DNA from 2 places in the Streptomyces sp. NPDC001781 genome. Region 2 is predicted to be linked to the other one. Evidence: riboswitches for the same ligand, from Rfam matches in the RefSeq annotation. Region 2 holds a riboswitch; the other holds the start of a gene.

Region 1 (11,963 bases), on a different contig from region 2:
TGCGCGGGCCCCTCTACATCGGTGACTACGCCAAGGTCGAGGCCGGGGCGGAGATTCGCGAGCACTCCGTCATCGGCTCCAACGTGGTCGTCAAGAGCGGTGCCTTCCTGCACAAGGCCGTCGTCGCCGACAACGTGTACGTCGGCCAGCAGAGCAATCTCCGCGGTTGTGTGGTCGGCAAGAACACCGACATCATGCGGGCCGCGCGGATCGAGGACGGCGCGGTCATCGGTGACGAGTGCCTGATCGGCGAGGAGTCGATCATCCAGGGCAACGTCCGGGTGTACCCGTTCAAGACCATCGAGGCGGGCGCCTTCGTCAACGAGTCGGTCATCTGGGAGTCCAGGGGCCAGGCGCACCTCTTCGGGGCGCGCGGCGTCAGCGGCATCCTGAACGTCGAGATCACGCCGGAGCTGGCCGTACGGCTCGCCGGCGCGTACGCCACCACGCTGAAGAAGGGGACCACGGTCACCACGGCCCGTGACCACTCCCGAGGCGCCCGTGCGCTCAAGCGCGCGGTGATCTCGGCTCTCCAGGCGAGCGCGATCGACGTGCGCGACCTGGAGAACGTGCCGCTGCCGGTGGCACGGCAGCAGACCGCGCGCGGCAGCTCCGGCGGCATCATGATCCGGACCTCGCCGGGCGTGCCGGACTCCGTGGACATCATGTTCTTCGACGCCAAGGGCGCGGACCTCTCTCAGGGCAGCCAGCGCAAGCTGGACCGGGTGTTCGCGCGCCAGGAGTACCGGCGCGCCTTCCCAGGCGAGATCGGTGACCTCCACTTCCCGTCCAGCGTCTACGACTCCTACACCGGGTCGCTGCTGCGGAACGTGGACACCAGCGGGGTCGCCGAGTCCGGGCTGAAGGTCGTCGTCGACGCCTCCAACGGCAGCGCCGGTCTGGTGCTGCCCAGCCTGCTCGGCAAGCTCGGCGTGGACTCGCTGACCATCAACCCCGGTCTGGACGAGTCCCGGCCCACCGAGACCGAGGAGATGCGCCGAAAGGGCCTGCGGCGGCTCGGGGAGATCGTGGCGTCCTCCGGGGCGGCCTTCGGTGTGCGGTTCGACCCCGTCGGCGAGCGACTGTCGCTCGTGGACGAGAAGGGCAGCATCATCGAGGACGACCGGGCGCTGCTGGTGATGCTCGACCTGGTCGCCGCCGAGCGGCGCAGCGGCCGGGTGGCCCTGCCGGTGACCACCACCCGGATCGCGGAACAGGTGGCCGCGTACCACGGCACCCAGGTGGAGTGGACGACCACCTCGCCGGACGACCTCACGCGGGTCGGCGGCGAGGAGGAGACCATCTTCGGCGGTGACGGCAAGGGCGGCTTCATCGTCCCGGAGTTCAGCAGCGTCTACGACGGTACGGCGGCGTTCGTGCGTCTGATCGGGCTGGTGGCGCGGACGCAGCTCACGCTCAGCCAGATCGACGCCCGGATTCCGCGGGCCCACGTCCTCAAGCGGGACCTGGCGACGCCGTGGGCGGTCAAGGGCCTGGTCATGCGCAGCGTGGTCGAGGCGGCCGGCGACCGGTCCGTGGACACCACGGACGGCGTGCGGGTGGTGGAGAGCGATGGCCGCTGGGTGATGGTCCTGCCCGACCCGGCCGAGGCGGTCACGCATCTCTGGGCGGAGGGCCCGGACGACGCCTCCGCGCAGGCACTGCTCGACGAGTGGTCGGCCGTGGTGGACAGCGCCGGCCGCTGATCCCACCGGGCTCCCGACCTGCCGGACAGTGTCCCCGCCGGGGGTGCTGTCCGGCAGGTGCGTGGGGCTCGTTCGAAGACACCACTCGAGGCATGCGACGATGTGCGGCATGCCGCAGCAACCCCCCGTTCGGAGCAGCCCCGCGCGGCCGAGGCGCCCGGACGCCTCCATGTCGTTGATCACCAACGTGATGGACCACAGTCTCGACGACGGGTACGCCGAGGCGGCGGCGCGCCGGAAGTCCCTCGGTGAGGGTGGTCTGCCGAAGACCCTCCGCGCCAAGCTGGGGCTCGCGGGCGGGCTCGTGCTGGCGGCCCTGGTGGTGACGGTCGGCGCGTCGCAGGCACATGTCGCGGCACCGGTGGTGGCCAAGGAGCGCCAGGAGTTGATCGACCGCATCGACCGGGAGACCGCGGCCGCCGACAAGCTGGAGAGCGGGGTCGACCGGCTCCGCGAGGATGTCGGCGCACGGCAGCGGGCGGCGCTGCGGCAGACCGGGGGCGGCCAGGCGGACGTCGTGAGTCTGCTGTCCGGCGCCACCGCCGTGCACGGGCCCGGTGTGAAGCTCGTGGTGAACGACGCCAAGGAGGCGAGCTCCGGGGGAGACGGCACGAACCCCCGGGAGTCCGCCGGCTTCTCCGACACCGGGCGGGTGCGTGACCGGGACATGCAGCGCGTGGTCAACGGGCTGTGGGCGTCCGGCGCGGAGGCGGTGTCCATCAACGGGCAGCGGCTGACCGCCCTGTCCGCGATCCGCGCCGCGGGTGACGCGATACTGGTCGACAACAGGCCGCTGGTACCGCCGTACACGGTGCTGGCGGTGGGGGACGGGCAGAAGCTGAGCACCGCGTTCCAGAACAGCGCCGACGGGCTGTATCTGCACGCGCTCCAGGACAACTTCGGCATCCGTACCGCCATCTCCGCGGAGGGTGACGTACGGTTGCCCGCCGCGCCGAGTGTGATCGTACGAACAGCACAGCCGAGCGCCGAGCAGGCCGAGAAGACTGAGAAGGGCACATCGTGATCGCCGTACTGGGCCTCGTCGTGGGAGTGGTGGCCGGACTGTTGGTCCGTCCCGAGGTTCCGGCGGTGGTCGAGCCGTATCTGCCCATCGCCGTCGTGGCGGCTCTGGACGCCGTGTTCGGCGGGCTGCGGGCGATGCTCGACGGCATCTTCGACGACAAGGTGTTCGTGGTGTCGTTCCTGTCCAATGTCGTCGTGGCCGCGCTGATCGTGTTCCTGGGCGACGAACTGGGTGTGGGCGCGCAGTTGTCCACCGGCGTCGTCGTGGTCCTGGGCATCCGGATCTTCTCCAACGCGGCGGCGATCCGGCGCCACGTCTTCCGGGCGTGAGCGGGATGGGCGACCAGGAGGAGCGGCCGGAGAACGGGCTGCGCAAGGAACTTCCCGCCGAACTGCCGCCGCGGGCCCCCGGCCCCCGGCCGGACCCGGCGCCGGCGTCCGGACCGGCCACGGCCGCACCGGCGTCGGAACACGCGGCCCAGCCGCAGCTCACCGGGCGCCAGCGGCTGATCGACGGTCTCTGGCCGCCCCGGCTGACGCGCGCCCAACTCATCGTGGCGCTGCTGCTGTTCGGGCTCGGTTTCGGGCTGGCCGTGCAGGTGGCCTCCAACAGTGACGGCGACAGCGCGCTGCGCGGAGCACGCCAGGAGGACCTGGTCCGCATCCTCGATGAACTGGACGACCGTACTCAGCGTCTGGAGGACGAGAAGCAGGGACTGGAGAAGCAGCGTCAGGAGTTGCAGAGCAGCTCCGACCAGGCGGCGGAGGCGCGCAGGCAGACCGCCGAGAAGGAGCGCCAGCTCGGCATACTCGCGGGAACCGTGGGCGCCACCGGTCCCGGCATCACCATGACCGTCCAGGACGCGAAGGGAGCTGTCGAGTCCGACATGCTGCTCGACGCGATCCAGGAGCTGCGCGCGGCCGGTGCCGAGGCGATAGAGGTCAACGATGTGCGCGTGGTGGCGAACACCTATTTCTCGGACACCGGCGGTAGCGTCGCGGTCGACGGGAACAAGATCAACGCTCCGTATCGTTTCAGGGTCATCGGCAAGCCGCAGGACCTCGAACCGGCGTTGAACATCCCTGGAGGCGTGGTGCAGAGCTTGGAGAAGGAGCAGGCCACGGTGAGTGTGGAGCGCTCGGACAAGATCGTCGTGGATGCCTTGCGGCAGGCGAAGCTGCCTGACTACGCTCGGTCGTCCTCGCGGTGAACCCGCGGTGCATGGGCGGCGACGGGCGGGGGCATGAGGTTGCGGGGGGTCGCCGCACCGAAGGGGTGGTGCGTGGTGGAAACTGTCGGGTGGATACGGACGTTGTGAAGATGTCCGGATCGGTCGGTGTAGGCATTCTGGGTTCGTCCTGCCCCACGGGCGGGTCTGTTTCGGTCAAGGGGAATCGCCCGTGAAGTTGTTTGGGAAGTTGTTCGGCAAGAGCGCGCGAGAGGGCAACGAGAACGCGACGGCCCGTCATCGCGCACAGCCCGACGAGGAAGGACAGCGCCCGCTGTTCCGGGACCAGGTGGCTGGTCCGGGTGGTGGGACTTCCGGGGGACAGGGCGCGGCGTCCGTTGACCCTGGCCAGGGCGGCGGCATAGGTTTCGGACAACCGTCGCGGCAGGAGGCTCCGTCCATGTCGGCCCTGGTGTGTACGAGGTGCGGGAACCGCAACGCGGAGAACGCCCGTTTCTGCTCCAACTGCGGCGCGCCCCTGCGTCCCGGTGTGGCGCCGGAGCGTGCGTCGGAGACCACGTCCACGATCTCCATCTCGGGCATCGAGGCGTACGACTCGGAGGTCACCGGTCAGACGGCGATGCCGATGCTGTCTCCCGAGGCGCAGGCGGCGGTCGACGCGCTGCCGGTCGGCTCGGCGCTGCTGGTGGTCCGCCGGGGTCCGAACTCCGGCAGCCGCTTCCTCCTGGACAGCGATCTGACCACGGCGGGGCGTCACCCGCAGAGCGACATCTTCCTGGACGACGTGACGGTCTCCCGCAGCCATGTGGAGTTCCGCCGCTCGCCCGACGGTTCCTTCACGGTGGCCGACGTCGGCAGCCTCAACGGCACCTACGTCAACCGCGAGCGGATCGACCAGGTGGCGCTGGCCAACGGTGACGAGGTGCAGATCGGCAAGTACCGGCTGGTCTTCTACGCGAGCCGGCAAGGAGTCTGACCCACCCCAGGACGCCCGTCCCGGGGGAACCCCAGGGAAGGTCCATGCTTCAAACACCGAGCGGCGGTGCCGGAAGCGGTACCGCCGCCAGGGACAGTGGGCTGATGAGTATCGGCACGGTGCTGAACGCGCTGCGCGAGGAGTTCCCCGAAGTAACCGTCTCCAAGATCCGCTTCCTGGAGTCGGAGGGGCTCATCGAGCCGCAGCGGACCCCCTCGGGGTACCGCAAGTTCAGCCCCCGTGACGTGGAGCGCCTCGGCCATGTCCTCAGGATGCAGCGGGACCACTATCTGCCGCTCAAGGTGATCCGGGAGCACCTGGACGCCATGGAGCGCGGCGAGGCCGCCGTGCTGCCCGTGCTCGGCCGCCAGCGCAGCGGCGACGACGAGTCGGAGGAGACCGAGTGGTCCACGGTCGCCCGGATCGGCCGGGACGAACTGCTGGCGGCGGCCGGGATCGACCAGGCCGAACTGAGCGAGTGGGAGTCGTACGGGCTCCTCGCCCCTCTGGCGGACGGCGTGTACGACGCCGAGGCCGTCACCGTGGCCTCACTGGTGGCCGAACTGGGCCGCTTCGGCATCGAACCCCGCCACCTGCGGGTGATGAAGGCAGCCGCCGAGCGCGAGGCGGGGCTGGTCGACCAGGTCGTCGCCCCGTTGAAGCGGCACCGCAATCCGCAGACCAGGACGCTCGCCGAGGCCCGTACCAAGGAGCTGGCGGCCCTCACCATGAAGCTGCACTCGGCGCTCGTGAAGGCGGCGCTCGGGGTGCGGCTGCCCTGACGGCCGGTGTGTCCCGACCCGCTCGGCTTGCGCCGGATCGCCCACCTGTTCCCGGCCCGACTACCCAAACGTCCCGAGCACGGCCTAGGGTTGCTGTGTGAACGAGCTCGATGTCGTAGGTGTCCGGGTCGAAATGCCCTCCAACCAACCGATCGTGCTCCTGCGCGAAGTGGGAGGCGACCGCTACCTCCCCATCTGGATCGGGCCCGGGGAGGCGACCGCGATCGCTTTCGCCCAGCAGGGCATGGCTCCCGCGCGTCCGCTGACGCACGACCTGTTCAAGGACGTGCTGGAGGCGGTCGGCCAGGAGCTGACCGAAGTACGCATCACCGATCTGCGGGAAGGCGTCTTCTACGCGGAGCTGGTGTTCGCCAGCGGGGTCGAGGTGAGCGCGCGGCCGTCCGACGCCATAGCGCTCGCCCTGCGCACCGGCACGCCGATCTACGGCAGTGACGGGGTGCTGGACGACGCGGGCATCGCCATCCCGGACGAGCAGGAGGACGAGGTGGAGAAGTTCCGCGAGTTCCTCGACCAGATCTCGCCCGAGGACTTCGGGACCAGCAGCCAGTGAGGCCGGGAGCCGGCCGGTGGACCAGGGGTCCGTCCGGCCGGCTCGTGGCGCGCTGTGACGCTCGCGCGAGGGGGCACATGCCAACGTCCCGTGAGGGCGTCCTACGGCCCTCCGCGAGGGCATTCGGCTAGCCTTTCCCCGCGGTGGGACACGAGAAACCACTCTCAGGGTGATTGTCACTCGGCGTGCCGAGTGTGGCGATCGTTGACGCGCCCCTGGTGACTGCCTACCGTCGACAAGGCAGGTCAAGGACGGAGGTCGGCGTGAGGATGAGCGGCGACGGTACGGCTGGGGGTGCCCCCGGACACGGTTTCGGGGACAACGGCCCGTACCCTCCCCCGAGCGCGCGGTTTCGGCCGGGCGGGGGGCACCCACAGCTCGACGGCGCGGCCGATCACGCTCCGCAGCGGCCTACGGTGGTGCCTGACGGTGAAGGGGCGGCGGCCATGACGTCCGAGGAGATCGGATACCGCGGTCCCACGGCCTGTGCGGCCGCCGGGATCACCTACCGACAGCTCGACTACTGGGCCCGCACGGGACTGGTCGAGCCCAGTGTGCGGCCCGCGCACGGCTCGGGCACCCAGCGGCTGTACAGCTTCCGCGACGTGGTCGTACTGAAGATCGTCAAGCGGTTCCTGGACACCGGTGTCTCGCTCCAGAACATCCGCTCGGCCGTGCAGCACCTCAGGGAGCGCGGGTTTCGCGACCTGGAGCGCATGACCCTGATGAGCGACGGCGCCATGGTCTACGAGTGCACCTCCCCGGACGAGGTCCACGCCCTGCTCCAGGGCGGCCAGGGCATTTTCGGAATCGCCGTCGGTGTGGTCTGGCGGGACGTGGAGAGCGCCCTCTCGCAGCTCCACGGCGAGCGTGTCGACACCGGCGAGACGCTGATCGGGCACAACCCGGCCGACGAACTGGCGCGCCGGCGCAACCGCGCCGTCTGAGACCCCCGGGCACCGTTTTCCACAGGGCGTCCCCGTGCGGGGACCGTTGTCAGTGGCATGGTGCAGCATCGGACCTGTGAGAAACGCGCCCACCATCCTCCATCTCGACATGGACGCCTTCTTCGCCTCGGTGGAGCAGGCGTCCAAGCCGAGCCTGCGCGGGAAGGCCGTCGTGGTGGGCGGTATCGGACCGCGGGGCGTGGTGGCCACCGCGTCGTACGAGGCACGGGTGTTCGGGGTGCACTCGGCGATGCCCACCGCGCAGGCCCGGCGGCTCGCGCCGAACGCCGCGTACCTGACGCCGCGCTTCGCGCTCTACCGGTCGATCAGCGACCAGGTGATGGCGCTTCTGCGGCAGCTGTCCCCGCTGGTGGAACCGCTGAGCCTGGACGAGGCGTTCGTGGACCTCGAGGCCGGTGACGCCGCCTGGGACGAGGCGTCGGCGCGGGAGGCCGGAGCCCGGCTGCGCGCCGACATCCGGGCGGTGACCGGGCTGACCGGATCAGTGGGGCTCGCCGCCTCCAAGATGCTGGCCAAGATCGCCTCGGAGCGGGCCAAGCCCGACGGCCTGGTCCTCATCGAACCGGGCACCGAGCGCGCCCTGCTGTCCCCGATGCCGGTGCGCACGCTGCCCGGCGTGGGTCCCGCCACCGGTGACCACTTGCGGCGCGCCGGTATCACCACGGTGCTGGAGCTGTCCGAGGCAGGAGAGGACGAACTGGTCCGGCTCCTCGGCAAGGCCCACGGACACGCGCTGTACGCGATGGCGCTGGCCCGCGACGACCGGCCGGTGGTGGCCGAGCGCGAGGCCAAGTCGGTGTCGGTGGAGGACACCTACGCCGTCGACATCCACGACCGGCCGCGTATCGGCCTGGAGGTCCGCCGTCTCGCCGACCGGTGCGTACGGCGGCTGCGCGGCGCCGGACTCTCCGGGCGGACCATCGTGCTCAAGGTGCGGCGGTACGACTTCTCCACCCTGACGCGCTCCGAGACGCTGCGCGGGCCCACGGACGACCCCTCGGTCATCCGGGAGGCGGCCGCGCGGCTGCTGGACTGTGTCGACACCACCGGCGGGGTACGGCTGCTCGGCGTCGGCGTGTCCGGGCTCGCCGACTACACGCAGGAGGACCTGTTCGCACAGGCGGCGGGTGAACCGGCCGAGGAGACACCACTGGAGAGCGCACCCGAATCCGGCCCGGAGAGACCCGGGCCCGCCGCACCGGAGTGGCGGGCGGGCCAGGACGTGCGGCACGAGGAGTACGGGCACGGGTGGGTGCAGGGCAGCGGCCTCGGGCGGGTCACCGTGCGTTTCGAGACCCCGCTCTCCGCTCCGGGCCGGGTGCGGACGTTCCGGTCCGACGAGGCCGGCCTGGAAGCGGCCGACCCCCTCCCGCTGGTGGCCCCGGTGGAGGCGGCTGCGGAGGGGGAGATGGACGGCGGATGAGAGGGGAGGGGGTCAGGCTTCCTCGGCGCCGGCGACCCTGCCGAAGTCACGGTCCGCAGTGGGCCGGGCGGCGGAGCCGACGTCGAGTCCGTAGTGGTGGTAGAGCTGGAGTTCCTGCTCGGGGGAGAGGTGACGGCCCACGCCGAAGTCGGGGGCGTCCTTGATGAGGGCCCGTTCGAAGGGGACGCGCAGCGCGCCGTCGACCAGTTCGCTGGGTTCCAGCGGGACGAACGCGTCGCGGGAGAAGAGTCCGGTGCGCACCGCCGCCCACTCCGGGACGCCGGTCGCGTCGTCGAGGTACACCTCGTCTATGGTGCCGATCCTGGTGCCGGTGCGGTCGAACGCCTTGCGGCCGATCAGGCTGCGCGGATCGATGTCGGTCTGCACGATCCCTCTCCCTCCACATGGTCGCAACTCATCCGTAAGCACTACAAAAGAGCAGAATCAGCCGGGCGGCCACTCGAACGTTGTGCCCAGGACCCCGCTGGTAGGCTGAAGTCGGCTGCTGACCCCGTGCGGGAGAGTCCTCCGAGCAGTTCGGAGGCGCCGAAGGAGCAACTCCTCCCCGGAATCTCTCAGGCACCCGTACCGCACGGACGAGGTCACTCTGGAAAGCAGGGCGGGCGCCACGGCTCCCGCTCTCACCGACGGTGCAAGCCGGGGTTCGCAAGTACCCCGGTGAAGCTCTCAGGTACGAGATGACAGAGGGGGAGGCCGGTGGGCACCCGAGCCGTGGTGCCCCTCGCAGGTCGCGCCAGACCAGGAGGCCTCCGCACATGACCGCCCCTCGCATTCCGCTCGCCGAGCTCGAAGCGGGCATCCCCTTCGAGCAGCGCCACATCGGCCCCGACCACGAGGCGCGGGCCAAGATGCTCGCGCAGGTCGGCTACGGCTCCCTCGACGAGCTGACCGCCGCCGCGGTGCCGGACGTGATCAAGAACGCCGACGCGCTCGACCTCCCCGGTGCCCGCACCGAGGCCGAGGTCATCGCCGAGCTGCGCGGTCTCGCCGACCACAACCAGGTCCTCGGCTCCATGATCGGCCTGGGCTACTACGGCACCTTCACGCCGCCTGTCATCCTGCGCAACGTCATGGAGAACCCCGCCTGGTACACGGCCTACACGCCGTACCAGCCGGAGATCTCCCAGGGCCGCCTGGAGGCCCTGCTGAACTTCCAGACCATGGTCGCGGACCTCACCGGGCTGCCCACCTCCGGTGCCTCCCTGCTGGACGAGGGCACCGCCGCCGCCGAGGCGATGGCGCTGTCCCGGCGCATGGGCAAGAACAAGAAGGGCCTCTTCCTGGTCGACGCGGACACCCTGCCGCAGACCATCGCCGTCATCGAGACCCGCGCAGAGCCGGCCGGTGTCGAGGTCGTCGTCGCCGACCTGAGCGACGGCATCCCCGCCGACATCGCCGCCCGCGACATCACCGGCGTCCTGCTCCAGTACCCCGGCGCCTCCGGTGCCGTACGCGATCTCAAGCCGGTCGTCGAGCAGGCGCACGGGCTGGGCGCCCTCGTCACCGTCGCCGCCGACCTGCTCGCGCTCACCCTGCTCACCTCGCCCGGTGAGCTGGGCGCGGACATCGCCATCGGCACCACCCAGCGCTTCGGCGTCCCCATGGGCTTCGGCGGCCCCCACGCCGGCTACATGGCCGTGCACGAGAAGTTCGCCCGCAGCCTGCCCGGCCGCCTGGTCGGCGTGTCCGTCGACGCCGACGGGCACCGCGCCTACCGTCTCGCGCTCCAGACCCGCGAGCAGCACATCCGCCGGGAGAAGGCCACCAGCAACATCTGCACTGCGCAGGTGCTGCTCGCCGTCATGGCCGGCATGTACGCCGTCTACCACGGCCCCGACGGCCTGCGGACCATCGCCCGCCGCACCCACCGCTACGCCACGATCCTCGCCGGGGGCCTGCGCGCCGGCGGTGTCGAGATCGTGCACGGCGCCTACTTCGACACCCTCACCGCGCGCGTGCCCGGCCGGGCCGCCGAGGTGGTCGCCGCCGCCCGAGAGGGCGGTGTCAACCTGCGCATCGTCGACGCCGACCACGCCTCCCTGGCCTGCGACGAGACCACCAACCGCGCTCAGCTGGAGGCCGTCTTCGCCGCCTTCGGCGTCGACGGCGACATCGAGGCGCTCGACGCGGCGGCCGAGGACACGCTGCCCGAGGTGCTGCTGCGCACCGACGACTACCTCGCCCACCCGGTCTTCCACGAGCACCGCTCGGAGACGGCCATGCTGCGCTACCTGCGCAAGCTGTCCGACCGCGACTACGCGCTCGACCGGGGCATGATCCCGCTCGGCTCCTGCACCATGAAGCTGAACGCGACCACCGAGATGGAGCCGGTCACCTGGCCCGAGTTCGGGGCGCTGCACCCCTTCGCCCCCGCCGAGCAGGCCGAGGGCTACCTCACCCTCATCCGTGAGCTGGAGGACCGGCTCGCCGAGGTCACCGGGTACGACAAGGTCTCCCTCCAGCCCAACGCCGGGTCCCAGGGTGAGCTGGCCGGACTGCTCGCCGTACGCGCCTACCACCGGGCCAACGGCGACGCGCAGCGCACCGTCTGCCTCATCCCGTCCTCCGCGCACGGCACCAACGCGGCGAGCGCGGTGATGGCCGGGATGAAGGTCGTCGTCGTCAAGACCGCCGGGGACGGCGAGATCGACGTCGAGGACCTGCGCGCCAAGATCGAGCAGCACCGCGACGAGCTGTCCGTGCTGATGATCACCTACCCGTCGACGCACGGCGTCTTCGAGGAGCACGTCGCCGACATCTGCGCCCAGGTGCACGACGCGGGCGGCCAGGTCTACGTGGACGGCGCCAACCTCAACGCCCTGGTCGGCCTCGCCAAGCCGGGCCACTTCGGCGGCGACGTCTCCCACCTGAACCTGCACAAGACGTTCTGCATCCCGCACGGCGGCGGCGGCCCCGGCGTCGGCCCGGTCGGGGTGCGCGCCCACCTGGCGCCGTACCTGCCCAACCACCCGATGCAGCCCGCGGCCGGTCCCGAGACGGGCGTCGGCCCCATCTCGGCGGCTCCCTGGGGCAGCGCGGGCATCCTGCCCATCTCCTGGGCGTACGTCCGCCTGATGGGCGGCGAGGGTCTCAAGCGCGCCACCCAGGTGGCCGTGCTCTCCGCCAACTACATCGCCAAGCGACTGGAGCCGCACTTCCCGGTGCTCTACACCGGCCCCGGCGGCCTGGTCGCGCACGAGTGCATCATCGACCTGCGCCCGCTGACCAAGGCGACGGGCGTCAGCGTGGACGACGTGGCCAAGCGACTGATCGACTACGGCTTCCACGCGCCCACCATGTCCT
Region 2 (11,963 bases):
CCAGGGGACACCGACGCCGCCGCCGGGGGCGTGCGGGTTGAGCCAGAGGCCGTAGTGCTCCGGGTAGAGGGTGCGGGCGACGTCGAGGCTGTCGACCACCTCGTAGGACCGGCTCCAGCCGCTGGCGGAGAGCTCCTGGGCGGAGGTCACGCAGGGGGCGTAGCCGAAGCCGCCGACCTGCATATTCCCGTACTGCGCGTCCGGGGAGCCGGACTGGCCGTGCCACAGGAGCATCCAGACCTGGCCGGACGAAGGGGTGGCGAGGGCGCGCAGCAGTGCCTCGTAGGCGTCGTAGCGTCCGGGAGTGACCTGGCGCAGCATGCGCTCGACGCTGCCGCTTGGGCTCGCGCTCACCTGTCCTACCGCCCCTTCATTGCAAGTTCCCCGCGTGTGGGGACAGCTTAAGCGCCACCGGCGCGGGCCCCGCGAGCCTCGGGGCCTCAGTTGCCGAACTGGTAGAAGGGGCGCACGTTCATCCGCAGCCAGTCGGCCACCGGGTCCTGGGTGGCGTCCAGCAGGACCAGGTTGACGGGCCAGGGGGCCGGGGCGCGGCCGAGGGCCCTGCCGAGGGCGTCCAGCGGGACGGCCCGCGCGTCACCCTCCCAGTGGGCGAGTTCGACGCCGACGAAGAGCACCGGGTCGGCGTTCTCGATGACGGCGAGGCAGCGCCGGGCGCTGAGGACCACGCCGGTCGCGGCGAACTCGGCGGAGGCGCCGGCGAGGAAGTCCACCGGGTCCTCCTGCCAGTCGGGCTCGAAGAGCCGCACCCGGCCGCCGGAGGCCGGACCGTCCAGCGGGGTGCCCCCGGCCCGGCACAGCGCGGCCACCGCGTCCGGCGGCAGCGGGAGCCCGACCACGCCACCGGGGTTGATGACGACGCCCGCCTGCGGCGGCAGTCCGCGCGCGAACTCCACGGCGGGGGCGACGGTGTGCGGGAGGTGCCCGCCGGGCGACTGCCGGAACTGCTCCTCGGAGCTGAACACCGGGACGTACACCTGGCCGTCGATCTCGACGGTGGGCAGGTCGAGCGGACCGCTGTGCGGGCCGCCGCCGTTGGGCAGGGGTATCCAGACGAAGCTTCGGGCCAGCACCTCGATGAGACGGGCGGCGGCCGCGGGTATGCCGAGCGAGGCGGAGAGGACCTCCTCCAGTTCGTTGCCGGGCCAACCGCCGTGCGGGTGGGGGTGTGCCTGTGCCGGGAGGTCCGCGGGAAGGTCCGCCGGGAAGTCCATGTGCCTACCGCCTGCTGGGAGTCATGCTGTGGTGCAGAAGGCTATCCGGTGCGGCCGCGCGCTCACGCGGCGAACTCGATCCGCCGCAGGCCGTCCGCCGAGGCGCGGTCCAGCAGGACGACCGAGCCGCAGCCGGCGGGACTCCCGCCGCGCGCCACGGCGTCCAGCAGGCGGGCGGTGGTGCCGCGGTGACGGCGGAAGGCGTACCGGGAGACGCCCCGGCCGCGCTCGCGCTGGCCGCGCCGGGCGGTGTCGGCGGACACGTCGAGCAGGATCAGGTGCAGGGTGCCGCCTCTGCGGCGCGCCTCGCGGGCGAGCCAGCAGCGCACCCAGGGCTGGGTGCCGCAGTCGTGCACCACGACGCCCTCGCCGGAGGCCAGCGCGCGGCGCAGCCCGGCGTAGTGGGCGAGGCGGACCAGTGGGCGGTAGAGCGCGTAGGGCAGCGCGGCGGGCAGACGGGCGGCCCAGCGGTCGCGGGCGTCCTGGGAGTCGACGCGGCGGCCGGGGACCGTACGGCGCATCAGGGTGGACTTGCCGCTGCCGGGCAGGCCGGTGACGACGGCGAGGTCGCGCGGGCCGAAGCGGAGGGTGCGGGGGCCGCCGCCGGGGCGGTCGCGCAGGTCGCGGACGGCCGGCGCGGGGCGCTCCGCCCCTTCCCGGGCCCTCGCGCCGAGCCGCTGCCGCACCGGGATGCCGGTGGTCGTGGCGTACACCGTGCTCCTGTTCACCGTGATCGTCCCTCCCCCAGTGGGCTCGGGTCGTCCCTGCCCAGCCCGTGTAAAGAGAAGGTAATGCGCGCGGTGCCCGGACGGGTCCCGGAACGGCTACGGGCATGTCACAGCCGGTGGCCCCTTCAGGGCCGGGCGCCGCCGTGCGATGATGTGCCCGCCAACTGCATACCGGCCGTTTGAATCCGCGCGGGAGAGTCCCCATCCGGGGCGCCGAAGGAGCAAGTCCCTCCCTTGAATCTCTCAGGCACCGTTACCGCGCGGGCGAGGCACATCTGAAAAGCGGGCCGCTGTCGTGGTGGCCCCACCCAAGGTGCAAGTCAGTGACGCCCCCCGCCGGGGGAGGGTCATGGCGAACCTCTCAGGTTCCGATGACAGATGGGGAGGAACGTTCCTCGCCCCATCCCCCGTTGCCCCTGGGAGACGACCGATGAGTAGCACCGAACTCCGTCATACCGCGCTCGACGCCGTGCACCGCTCGCTCGGCGCGACGATGACCGACTTCGCCGGCTGGGACATGCCCCTGCGCTACGGCTCCGAGCGCGACGAGCACCTGGCGGTGCGCACCCGGGCCGGGCTGTTCGACCTCTCGCACATGGGCGAGATCACGGTGACCGGCCCCGGGGCGGCGGCGCTGCTGAACCACGCCCTCGTCGGCGACCTCGCCTCGGTCGGCGTGGGCCGCGCCCGCTACACCATGATCTGCCGCGCCGACGGCGGCATCCTGGACGACCTGATCGTCTACCGGCTCGCCGAGCACGAGTACATGGTCGTGGCCAACGCCTCCAACGCCCAGGTCGTGCTGGACGCGCTGACCGAGCGCGCGGCCGGCTTCGACGCCGAGGTCCGCGACGACCGCGACGCCTACGCGCTGCTCGCCGTGCAGGGCCCGGAGTCCCCCGGCATCCTCAAGGCCGTCACCGACGCCGACCTCGACGGCCTGAAGTACTACGCCGGGCTGCCCGGCACCGTCGCGGGCGTCCCCGCGCTGATCGCCCGTACCGGCTACACCGGCGAGGACGGCTTCGAGCTGTTCGTGAAGCCCGAGCACGCGCCGCAGCTCTGGGAGGCGCTGATGGAGGCCGGCGCCGGCGCCGGCCTGGTGCCCTGCGGGCTGTCCTGCCGGGACACCCTGCGCCTGGAGGCGGGCATGCCGCTGTACGGGCACGAGCTGACCACCGGGCTGACCCCCTTCGACGCCGGTCTCGGCCGCGTGGTGAAGTTCGGCAAGGAGGGCGACTTCGTCGGCCGCGAGGCACTGGCGAAGGCCGCCGAGCGCGCCGAGGCACAGCCGCCGCGCGTGCTGGTCGGCCTCGTCGCCGAGGGCCGCCGGGTGCCGCGTGCCGGGTACGCCGTCGTCGCGGACGGCAAGGTGATCGGCGAGGTCACCTCGGGCGCCCCCTCCCCCACCCTCGGCAAGCCGCTGGCCATCGCCTACGTCGACGCCGCGCACGCCGCCCCCGGCAGCGCGGGGGTGGGCGTGGACATCCGGGGCACCCACGAGCCGTACGAGGTCGTGGCGCTGCCCTTCTACAAGCGCGCCAAGTAGACACTGGCCCCGGGTCCGGCCGGTCTCCGGCGTGACCCTGCGCACATTTCACCCGCTCTTCAGCGGTTCGAGCCCTTTTCCCCCGACGAGCACGTCCTCGCGTACAGGAGAATTCAGGTCATGAGCAACCCGCAGCAGTTGAGCTACAGCAAGGAGCACGAGTGGCTGTCGGCCGCCGAGGGCGGCGCGTCGACGGTCGGCATCACCGAGCACGCGGCCAACGCGCTCGGCGATGTGGTCTTCGTGCAGCTTCCCGAGGTCGGCGACGAGGTCACCGCGGGCGAGTCGTGCGGCGAGCTGGAGTCCACCAAGTCGGTCTCCGAGCTGTACTCGCCCGTCTCCGGTGAGATCACCGAGGTCAACCAGGACGTCGTGGACGACCCGTCGCTGGTGAACTCCGAGCCCTTCCAGGGCGGCTGGCTGTTCAAGGTGCGCGTCGCGGAGCAGCCCGCCGACCTGCTGACCGCCGACGAGTACACCGCCTACACCGCCGGCTGAGGAGCCAGAAGCCGTATGACTGACGTCCTGAACACGCCCCTGCACGAGCTGGACCCGGAGATCGCCGCCGCGGTCGACGCCGAGCTGCGCCGCCAGCAGTCGACCCTGGAGATGATCGCCTCCGAGAACTTCGCACCGCTCGCGGTGATGGAGGCGCAGGGGTCGGTCCTGACCAACAAGTACGCCGAGGGCTATCCGGGCCGCCGCTACTACGGCGGCTGCGAGCATGTCGACGTGGCCGAGCAGATCGCCATCGACCGGGTGAAGGAGCTGTTCGGCGCCGAGTACGCCAACGTCCAGCCGCACTCGGGGGCCTCCGCGAACCAGGCGGCGCTGTTCGCGCTGGCCCAGCCCGGCGACACCATCCTCGGGCTCGACCTGGCGCACGGCGGCCACCTCACCCACGGGATGCGGCTGAACTTCTCCGGCAAGCAGTTCAACGTGGTCGCCTACCACGTGGACGGCGACACCGGCCTGGTCGACATGGCCGAGGTGGAGCGCCTCGCCAAGGAGCACCGCCCGAAGGTGATCATCGCCGGCTGGTCGGCCTACCCCCGGCAGCTCGACTTCGCCGAGTTCCGCAGGATCGCGGACGAGGCCGGGGCGTACCTGTGGGTGGACATGGCGCACTTCGCCGGTCTGGTCGCGGCGGGGCTGCACCCGAACCCGGTCGAGCACGCGGACGTGGTGACCTCCACCACGCACAAGACGCTCGGCGGCCCGCGCGGCGGCATCATCCTGGCCAGGAAGGACTTCGCCAAGAAGCTGAACTCCTCGGTCTTCCCCGGTTTCCAGGGCGGCCCGCTGGAGCACGTGATCGCCGCCAAGGCGGTCTCCTTCAAGGTCGCGGCCTCGGCGGAATTCGCGGAGCGTCAGCGTCGTACGGTGGAGGGTGCCCGCATCCTGGCCGAGCGGCTGACCGCGCCGGACGCCCGCGAGGCCGGGGTGAACGTGCTCTCCGGCGGCACGGACGTGCACCTGATCCTGGTGGACCTGCGTGAGTCGGAGCTGGACGGACAGCAGGCCGAGGACCGTCTGCACGAGGTCGGCATCACGGTCAACCGCAACGCGGTCCCGAACGACCCGCGCCCGCCGATGGTCACCTCGGGCCTGAGGATCGGCACGCCCGCCCTCGCCACCCGCGGCTTCACCGCCGAGGACTTCACCGAGGTCGCGGACGTGATCGCGGAGACGCTGAAGCCGTCCTACGACGCTTCAGCGCTCGCGGCCCGGGTGCGGGTGCTGGCGGATAAGCACCCGCTGTATCCGGCGCTGGGCGAGTAGTACCCCGTATTCCGTGGTCCGGGTGCCCCGCCCACTGCCGGTGGGCGGGGCACCCGTGCTGTGTCCGCATAACTTTTTGTACCTGTTCGTATTGAGGAGTCACCGTGGCCGTCTCGGTCTTCGACCTGTTCTCGATCGGCATCGGCCCGTCCAGCTCCCACACGGTCGGCCCGATGCGCGCGGCGCGCATGTTCGCCCGCCGGCTGCGCAACGAGGGAGTGCTGGACGCCGTCGCCGCCGTCCGCTGCGAGCTGTACGGCTCGCTCGGCGCCACCGGCCACGGTCACGGCACCCCCAAGGCGGTGCTGCTGGGCCTGGAGGGCGCCTCCCCGCGCACGGTGGATGTGGAGGGCGCCGACGACCGGGTGGAGGCGATCCGCAAGGCGGGCCGGCTCAGCCTGCTGGGCGAGCACGAGATCGCCTTCTCCTTCGACGACGACCTCGTCCTGCACCGCCGCGAGACCCTGCCCTACCACGCCAACGGCATGACCCTCTGGGCGTACGACGCCTCGGGCCGGGAGCTGCTGACCAAGACGTACTACTCGGTCGGCGGCGGGTTCGTCGTGGACGAGGAGGCGGTCGGCGCCGACCGGATCAAGCTGGACGACACGGTGCTGAAGTACCCCTTCCGCACCGGTGACGAGCTGCTGCGGCTCACCAGGGAGACCGGTCTGTCGATCTCCGCGCTGATGCTGGAGAACGAGCGGGCCTGGCGCACCGAGGAGGAGATCCGGGCGGGCCTGCTGGAGATCTGGCGGGTGATGCGCGAGTGCGTGGCCCGCGGCATGTCCCGCGAGGGCATCCTGCCGGGCGGCCTGAGGGTCCGCCGCCGCGCCGCCGTCTCCGCCCGCCAGCTCCGCGCCGAGGGCAACGCGCTCGCGCACGCCATGGAGTGGATCACCCTCTACGCGATGGCGGTGAACGAGGAGAACGCGGCGGGCGGCCGGGTCGTGACCGCGCCCACCAACGGCGCGGCCGGCATCATCCCGGCGGTCCTGCACTACTACATGGACTTCGTGCCCGGCGCGGACGAGGAGGGCGTGGTCCGCTTCCTGCTGGCGGCCGGCGCGATCGGCATGCTCTTCAAGGAGAACGCCTCCATCTCCGGCGCCGAGGTCGGCTGCCAGGGCGAGGTGGGCTCCGCCTGCTCGATGGCGGCGGGCGCGCTCGCCGAGGTGCTGGGCGGCTCCCCCGAGCAGGTGGAGAACGCGGCCGAGATCGGCATGGAGCACAACCTGGGCCTGACCTGCGACCCGGTCGGCGGCCTCGTCCAGATCCCGTGCATCGAACGCAACGGCATGGCCTCGGTGAAGGCGGTCACCGCCGCGAAAATGGCGATGCGCGGCGACGGCTCCCACAAGGTCTCCCTCGACAAGGTCATCAAGACCATGAAGGAGACGGGCGCGGACATGAGCGTCAAGTACAAGGAGACGGCGCGGGGCGGGCTGGCGGTGAACATCATCGAGTGCTGAGGGGCGCCTGGTGTGCGGGGCCGGAGGGGGCTGAATACTGGGGATCATGCGCACCGACTTCGATCCCTCGGCCATGGCCCCGCACGCGTTCTACCGGCTCCTCACCTCGGTGGTGGTTCCGCGCCCGATCGCGTGGGTCTCCACGGTCCCGAAGGACCACCCGGACCGGCCGAACCTCGCTCCGCACTCGTTCTTCTCGGTCTCCTGTGTGCAGCCGCCGATCGTGCAGTTCACCTCGGTGACCCGCAAGGACTCGCTGCGGAACGTGGAGGAGACCGGGGAGTTCGTGGTCAACCTCGCGCCGGAGGGGCTGTTCAGGGAGATCAACGACACCGGGACGGACTTCCCGTCCGACGTCAGCGAGTTCGGCGCGGTGGGACTGGAACCCGAGCCCTCGCTGCGGGTGAGGCCGCCCCGGGTCGCGGCGTCCCCGGCGGCGCTGGAGTGCGAGCTGCACAGCCTGCTCACGCTGGGCGACTCCACGGTGGTGTTCGGGCGGGTGGTCCACGCGGTGGTCAGCGAGGAGGCGCTCGCCGACGACGGGCTGCCGGACATCGGGCGGCTGCGCCCCCTGTCCCGGCTGGGCCGCGACGAGTGGGGGACGCTCGGCGAGGTGCTGGACAAGCCCCGCATCCGCTGGCGCGACTGGCAGCAGGGCGAGCGGAGCTGAGTCCCGCTCCACGCCGTTCCGGACGCTCAGCCGCCGCTGCTCAGCCCCCGTGCCGCCGTACCGTGTCCGTGCCCGAGGCCACGGGTGCGAGGTCGGGGATCGGCAGCGGAACGCGCCGAGTGGGCATGCCAGGCGCCACGGTCATCGGGAGCGGAGTGCCTCCCTGCGAACGTTTCCCAGCCGTTGCCGGCCCGCCGTCGCAGCCGAGGAGTGGAGGAACTCACAGGCGTCCGACGCGGTGTGTCCGGGCATGGTGTCTGTAGTTCAACTCCCCCTGTTCTTCCGTCCCGCAGCGATGAGTGGTGTCCTCGTCGGGGCGGGTTCGCCTGCCAGGAGAAAGCATGTCTCTGAGCCTTCGGTTCACGGTCCGCAGTGACAAGGGACTGGTCCGGGAAGTCAATGAGGACTCCGTGTACGCGGCGCCGCATCTGCTGGTGGTGGCGGACGGGATGGGCGGGCACGCCGCGGGCGAGGTGGCCAGCTCCGTGGTGATCTCGCACATGGCCGAGCTGGAGCCGGAGCGGACGCGGGCGGAGCCCGTGGAGGCGCTGCGCGGGGCGATACTCGCCGGGAACCGGGCCATCGCCGACGCGGTGCGGACCTCGCCCGAGCTGGAGGGCATGGGGACCACGCTCACCGCGGTGCTGATGGAGGCGGACAGCGACCAGTTCGTCGTGGCCAACGTCGGGGACTCCCGTACGTATCTGATGCGCGCCGGTGAGCTGGTGCTGCTGACCCGTGACGACTCCCTCGTGCAGACCCTGCTGGACGACGGCCGGATCACCCCCGCCGAGGCGCTCGCGCATCCGCAGCGGTCGATGGTGACGAAGGCGCTGGTCGGCGGGGAGTCGCTCAGCCCGGCCCTGTGCCGCCTCCAGACGCTGCCCGGCGACCGCTTCCTGCTCTGCTCCGACGGCCTCTCCGACCTGGTTCCCGAGGCGGAACTCGCCGCCGCGCTCGGCCTGCCCGGCCGGGAGGAGGCCGCCGACCGGCTGGTGGAGCTGGCCCTCGGCGCGGGTGGCAGGGACAACATCTCCGTCGTGGTGGCCGACGTCGTCCAGGGCGAGGCCCCCGCCGCTCCGGTCGTCTCCCGCGCCCCGCTCCAGACCCCTCGGCGCGACAGGAGCACGCTGTACGCGGTGGTCGGCGCCGCACTGGCCGCCGGCCTCGTGGCCTACGTGCTCAGGTCGCGCTAGTGCTGTGACCGGATCCTCGAAGGCCGTCACCGTGCCTGCGGCGAAGCCTCCTTGGGCGGGTCGCCGACACGCGCGGAGCGGGATGTTCCGAGCGGCGGCGCCGGGGGCACAACACCTTCATGCTCCATGGGATCGACGTCAGCGCGTATCAGTCCTCGTCGTACGACACCGACGGACTCTCGTTCGCCTTCATCAAGGCGACGGAGGGCCGCTCGTACGTCAACTCGAGACTCGCGGCCCAGACGAAGACGGCGCGGGACGCGGGTCTGGTCACGGGCTTCTACCACTTCCTGTGGCCGGGCAGTCTCACCGACCAGGCCGAGTACTTCCTCAGCCACGCCCCCGACCGGCCGGGCGACATCCTGGCCGTCGACTGGGAGGTCACCGGTGACGGCACGCACGCGAGCAACGCGGAGAAGGACAGCTTCATCCGCAAGCTGCGCGGTCTGCGGCCGGACAACCGGGTGGTGCTGTACACCAACCGGGACTACTGGCTGAACATCGACACCACGTCGTACGCGGGCGACGGGCTGTGGATCGCCGATTACGTGAGCGCCGGAAAGCCCCGGATCAAGGCGGACTGGAGGTTCCACCAGTACACCTCGGAGCCGCACGACAAGAACGTGGCGGACTTCTCCAGCAAGGCCGCGCTCAGGGAGTGGGCGACCGGGAGGTGACGGCAGGGGTGTCCGCGCGGCGCGGACACCCCTGCCGGGCACGTCACTTGTTCAGGTAGGCCCAGAACTCGTCGAACGTCAGCACCTTGTCGCCGTCGATGTCACGGGTCTTGATGATCGCCTCGGCGACCGTCTCGGTGACGTTGAAGTCGCCCTGCTGGGCGAGCGCGGACTTGAACTCGGCCGCGGTGATGAACCCGTCGCCGTCCGCGTCGATCCGCTGGAACTGCTTGCGTGCTTCCTCGATGTCCGCCACCGATCCGCCCCTCTGTGCTCGTACTTCTCATACCGTGTCGGCAAACTGCCGCTGGTCAGATTAACGGCCCCCGCACGCGGCCCGTACCGCGGCCACCCGGACGGGGAGAGCCGGGTGCCGTACGTCGATCACGTCTGCGAGTCCGGGCCCGCCGGCCGACGGCGGCCGGTACGAGCGGAGGAGCGCGGTGGCGGAGACCTTGGCAGAGATGCTCGAGGCGCGGGGCGTCTTCCCGCCCGCGGACGGCCGGCGGCGGTTCAGCGGAAGACGCCGGTGTGGCCGAGTGAGTAGCGTCCGGGCTGCGGGTAGACGGCGAGGCCGTGCGGGCCGCTGCCGACCTTGACACGGGCCAGTTCGGTACCGGTGCGGGTGTCGATGGCGTACACCTCGGAGTTGTAGCGGCCGGAGAGCCACAGCACCTTGCCGTCGGCCGAGACGCCGCCCATGTCGGGGCTGCCGCCACCGGGCAGGCGCCACTTCCTGGTGAGCCGTTTCCGGGTGAGGTCGAACAGGGAGATGGTGCCCTCGCCCCGGTTGGAGACGTACAGCACCCGGGAGTCCCGGCTGACGTACAGTCCGTGGGCGCCCTTGCCGGTGCGGAGCAGCTTCGGCTGGTCGAAGGTGTCGCCGTTCAGGATCCACACGCCGTCGGCCATCATGTCGGCGATGTAGAACAGCTTGCCGTCCGGGGAGATCTTGACGTCCTGGGGCATGGCGCCCTTGTGCGGCAGCTTCTGCTGGGCGATGACCTCCATCCGCGCCGTGTCGACCTTGAGCAGTTCGCCGCTGAACTCGCAGGAGACCACGAAGTACCGGCCGTCGATGGAGAAGTCGGCGTGGTTGACGCCGGAGCAGCTCACCGGAACGGTCTTGACGATCTTCATGGTGTGCGCGTCGCGGAAGACGAGCTGGCGGTCCTTGGAGGCCATGACGACGGCGTACTTGCCGTCGGGTGTGAAGTACAGGTTGTACGGGTCGTGCACGTCGACCGGCTTGCCGGCCTTACCGGTGCGCGGGTCGATGGGGGTCAGGCTGTTGCCGAGGTCGTTGTTGACCCAGAGCGTCTTCAGGTCCCAGGACGGCACCACGTGCTGCGGTTGACGGCCGACCGGGATGGTCTCCAGCACCCGGTAGGTCGCCGGGTCGATGACGGTGACGGTGTTCGAGTTGGTGTTGGGGACGTAGACCCTGGAGGGGAAGTCCTTCACGACGGGCGAGAGCCGGTTGGGTCGGTCCGCAGCGTAGAGATCGTTCACGTCCTGCACCGGGGGCATCCCGGGCAACACGCTCACCTGTTGCTTCTTCAGCTCCGGCTGGACCGCCGGCTTGCTGGCGAGGGCCGCGTCCTCGCGGTGCCGGGTGCCGCTTCCGCACGCGGACAGCAGCGTCAGGGCGACTCCGGCGGCCAAGAGGCGGGCGGCTCGTGTGGGTTGCATCAGCTCAGCAGCTCCGTAGTGGTGACCGCGCGCAGCCGGCGCCGGCCGAGTTCGTGGAGTACGGCGGGGAGGGCGGCGACCGTGTCGGGGTAGCCGAAGTGCAGGCTCACCACCGACCCCGCACGCACCTCGGCCAGGACCTTGCGGGTGATGGCGTCGGCACCGGGACGGGTGTAGTCGAGCGAGTCGACGTCGTAGGAGAGCACGTGCGGATAGCCCGCGGCCCGGGCGAGCCCGGCGACCAGCGGGGAGGCGGTCGGGGAGCGGGAGGGGCGGAACCAGGTTCCGACGGATCCGGTGAGCGCCTTCAGGCGTGCGGCGCAATCGGTGATCTCGCGGCGTGCCTCGGACTCGGCCATGGCGTTGACGGCGACGTGCCGCTGGGTGTGGTTGCCGAGGTCGTGGCCGCCGTCGAGGATGCGGCGGGCGAGGGCGGGGTGTTCGTCCAGCCAGGTGCCGACGGCGAGCACGGTGAGCCGGGCGCCGCGCTGTTCGGCCGTGCTGAGCAAGGACTCGGCGAGGTGGGGGTCGCCCTGGCCGTGAAAGGTGAGGGCGACCCGGGAGCGGTTGCGCGGCCCGTGGGTGATCTGGGCGGGCTGCCCGGCGTAGGCGCGGGGGGCGGGCGCGGTGCGCGCGGTGGCAGCGGGCCGGCCGGACGCGTCGGCGGGTGGGTCGGACGCGGAGGCATCGGCGGCGGGCGGGGTGTCCTGGCCGCTTCCGCATCCGGCGGCGAGCGCACCCCCGGCGACGAGCCCGGCACCCGCGCGCAGCACTTCGCGTCGGTTGGTCGTGGTCACCCGCACCATTTAAGGGGCATAAGGTAAGAAAACTGCCGATTTCCCCACTCTGGGGACATTCGCGGGTCGCGGTGACGGTACGGCTCCCGGGGCGGTCCCTGGTGCTGTGACTGGAGGTGCTGTGACTGGAGGTGCCGTGCCGGACGCCGCGAGCCGGTGAACCTTTCC

What was found. A riboswitch is a leader RNA that binds a small molecule or an ion and turns the genes downstream of it on or off. The one in region 2 is predicted to bind glycine.
Region 1: linked by a shared signal. The riboswitch ahead of gcvP (aminomethyl-transferring glycine dehydrogenase) and the one ahead of gcvT (glycine cleavage system aminomethyltransferase GcvT) in region 2 are both predicted to bind glycine.

What each region holds. Positions count from the first base shown of each region.
Region 1 covers NZ_JBSFFI010000054.1:1,715-13,677, forward strand. Annotated here, with positions in the region: gene ACWCV3_RS28080 (sugar phosphate nucleotidyltransferase) at 1-1,706, shown strand, start outside; gene ACWCV3_RS28085 (DUF881 domain-containing protein) at 1,807-2,730, shown strand; gene ACWCV3_RS28090 (small basic family protein) at 2,727-3,059, shown strand; gene ACWCV3_RS28095 (DUF881 domain-containing protein) at 3,065-3,940, shown strand; gene ACWCV3_RS28100 (FHA domain-containing protein) at 4,023-4,895, shown strand; gene ftsR (transcriptional regulator FtsR) at 4,940-5,677, shown strand; gene ACWCV3_RS28110 (bifunctional nuclease family protein) at 5,775-6,248, shown strand; gene ACWCV3_RS28115 (MerR family transcriptional regulator) at 6,512-7,195, shown strand; gene ACWCV3_RS28120 (DNA polymerase IV) at 7,272-8,639, shown strand; gene ACWCV3_RS28125 (PRC-barrel domain-containing protein) at 8,652-9,026, opposite strand; glycine riboswitch at 9,146-9,240, shown strand; gene gcvP (aminomethyl-transferring glycine dehydrogenase) at 9,416-11,963, shown strand, end outside.
Region 2 covers NZ_JBSFFI010000031.1:42,327-54,289, forward strand. Annotated here, with positions in the region: gene ACWCV3_RS24300 (enhanced serine sensitivity protein SseB C-terminal domain-containing protein) at 1-321, opposite strand, end outside; gene ACWCV3_RS24305 (enhanced serine sensitivity protein SseB) at 441-1,232, opposite strand; gene ACWCV3_RS24310 (AAA family ATPase) at 1,295-1,960, opposite strand; glycine riboswitch at 2,141-2,229, shown strand; glycine riboswitch at 2,230-2,348, shown strand; gene gcvT (glycine cleavage system aminomethyltransferase GcvT) at 2,391-3,509, shown strand; gene gcvH (glycine cleavage system protein GcvH) at 3,630-4,007, shown strand; gene glyA (serine hydroxymethyltransferase) at 4,023-5,291, shown strand; gene ACWCV3_RS24330 (L-serine ammonia-lyase) at 5,396-6,763, shown strand; gene ACWCV3_RS24335 (flavin reductase family protein) at 6,810-7,433, shown strand; gene ACWCV3_RS24340 (PP2C family protein-serine/threonine phosphatase) at 7,775-8,629, shown strand; gene ACWCV3_RS24345 (glycoside hydrolase family 25 protein) at 8,749-9,306, shown strand; gene ACWCV3_RS24350 (EF-hand domain-containing protein) at 9,350-9,562, opposite strand; gene ACWCV3_RS24355 (YVTN family beta-propeller repeat protein) at 9,820-10,998, opposite strand; gene ACWCV3_RS24360 (polysaccharide deacetylase family protein) at 10,998-11,804, opposite strand.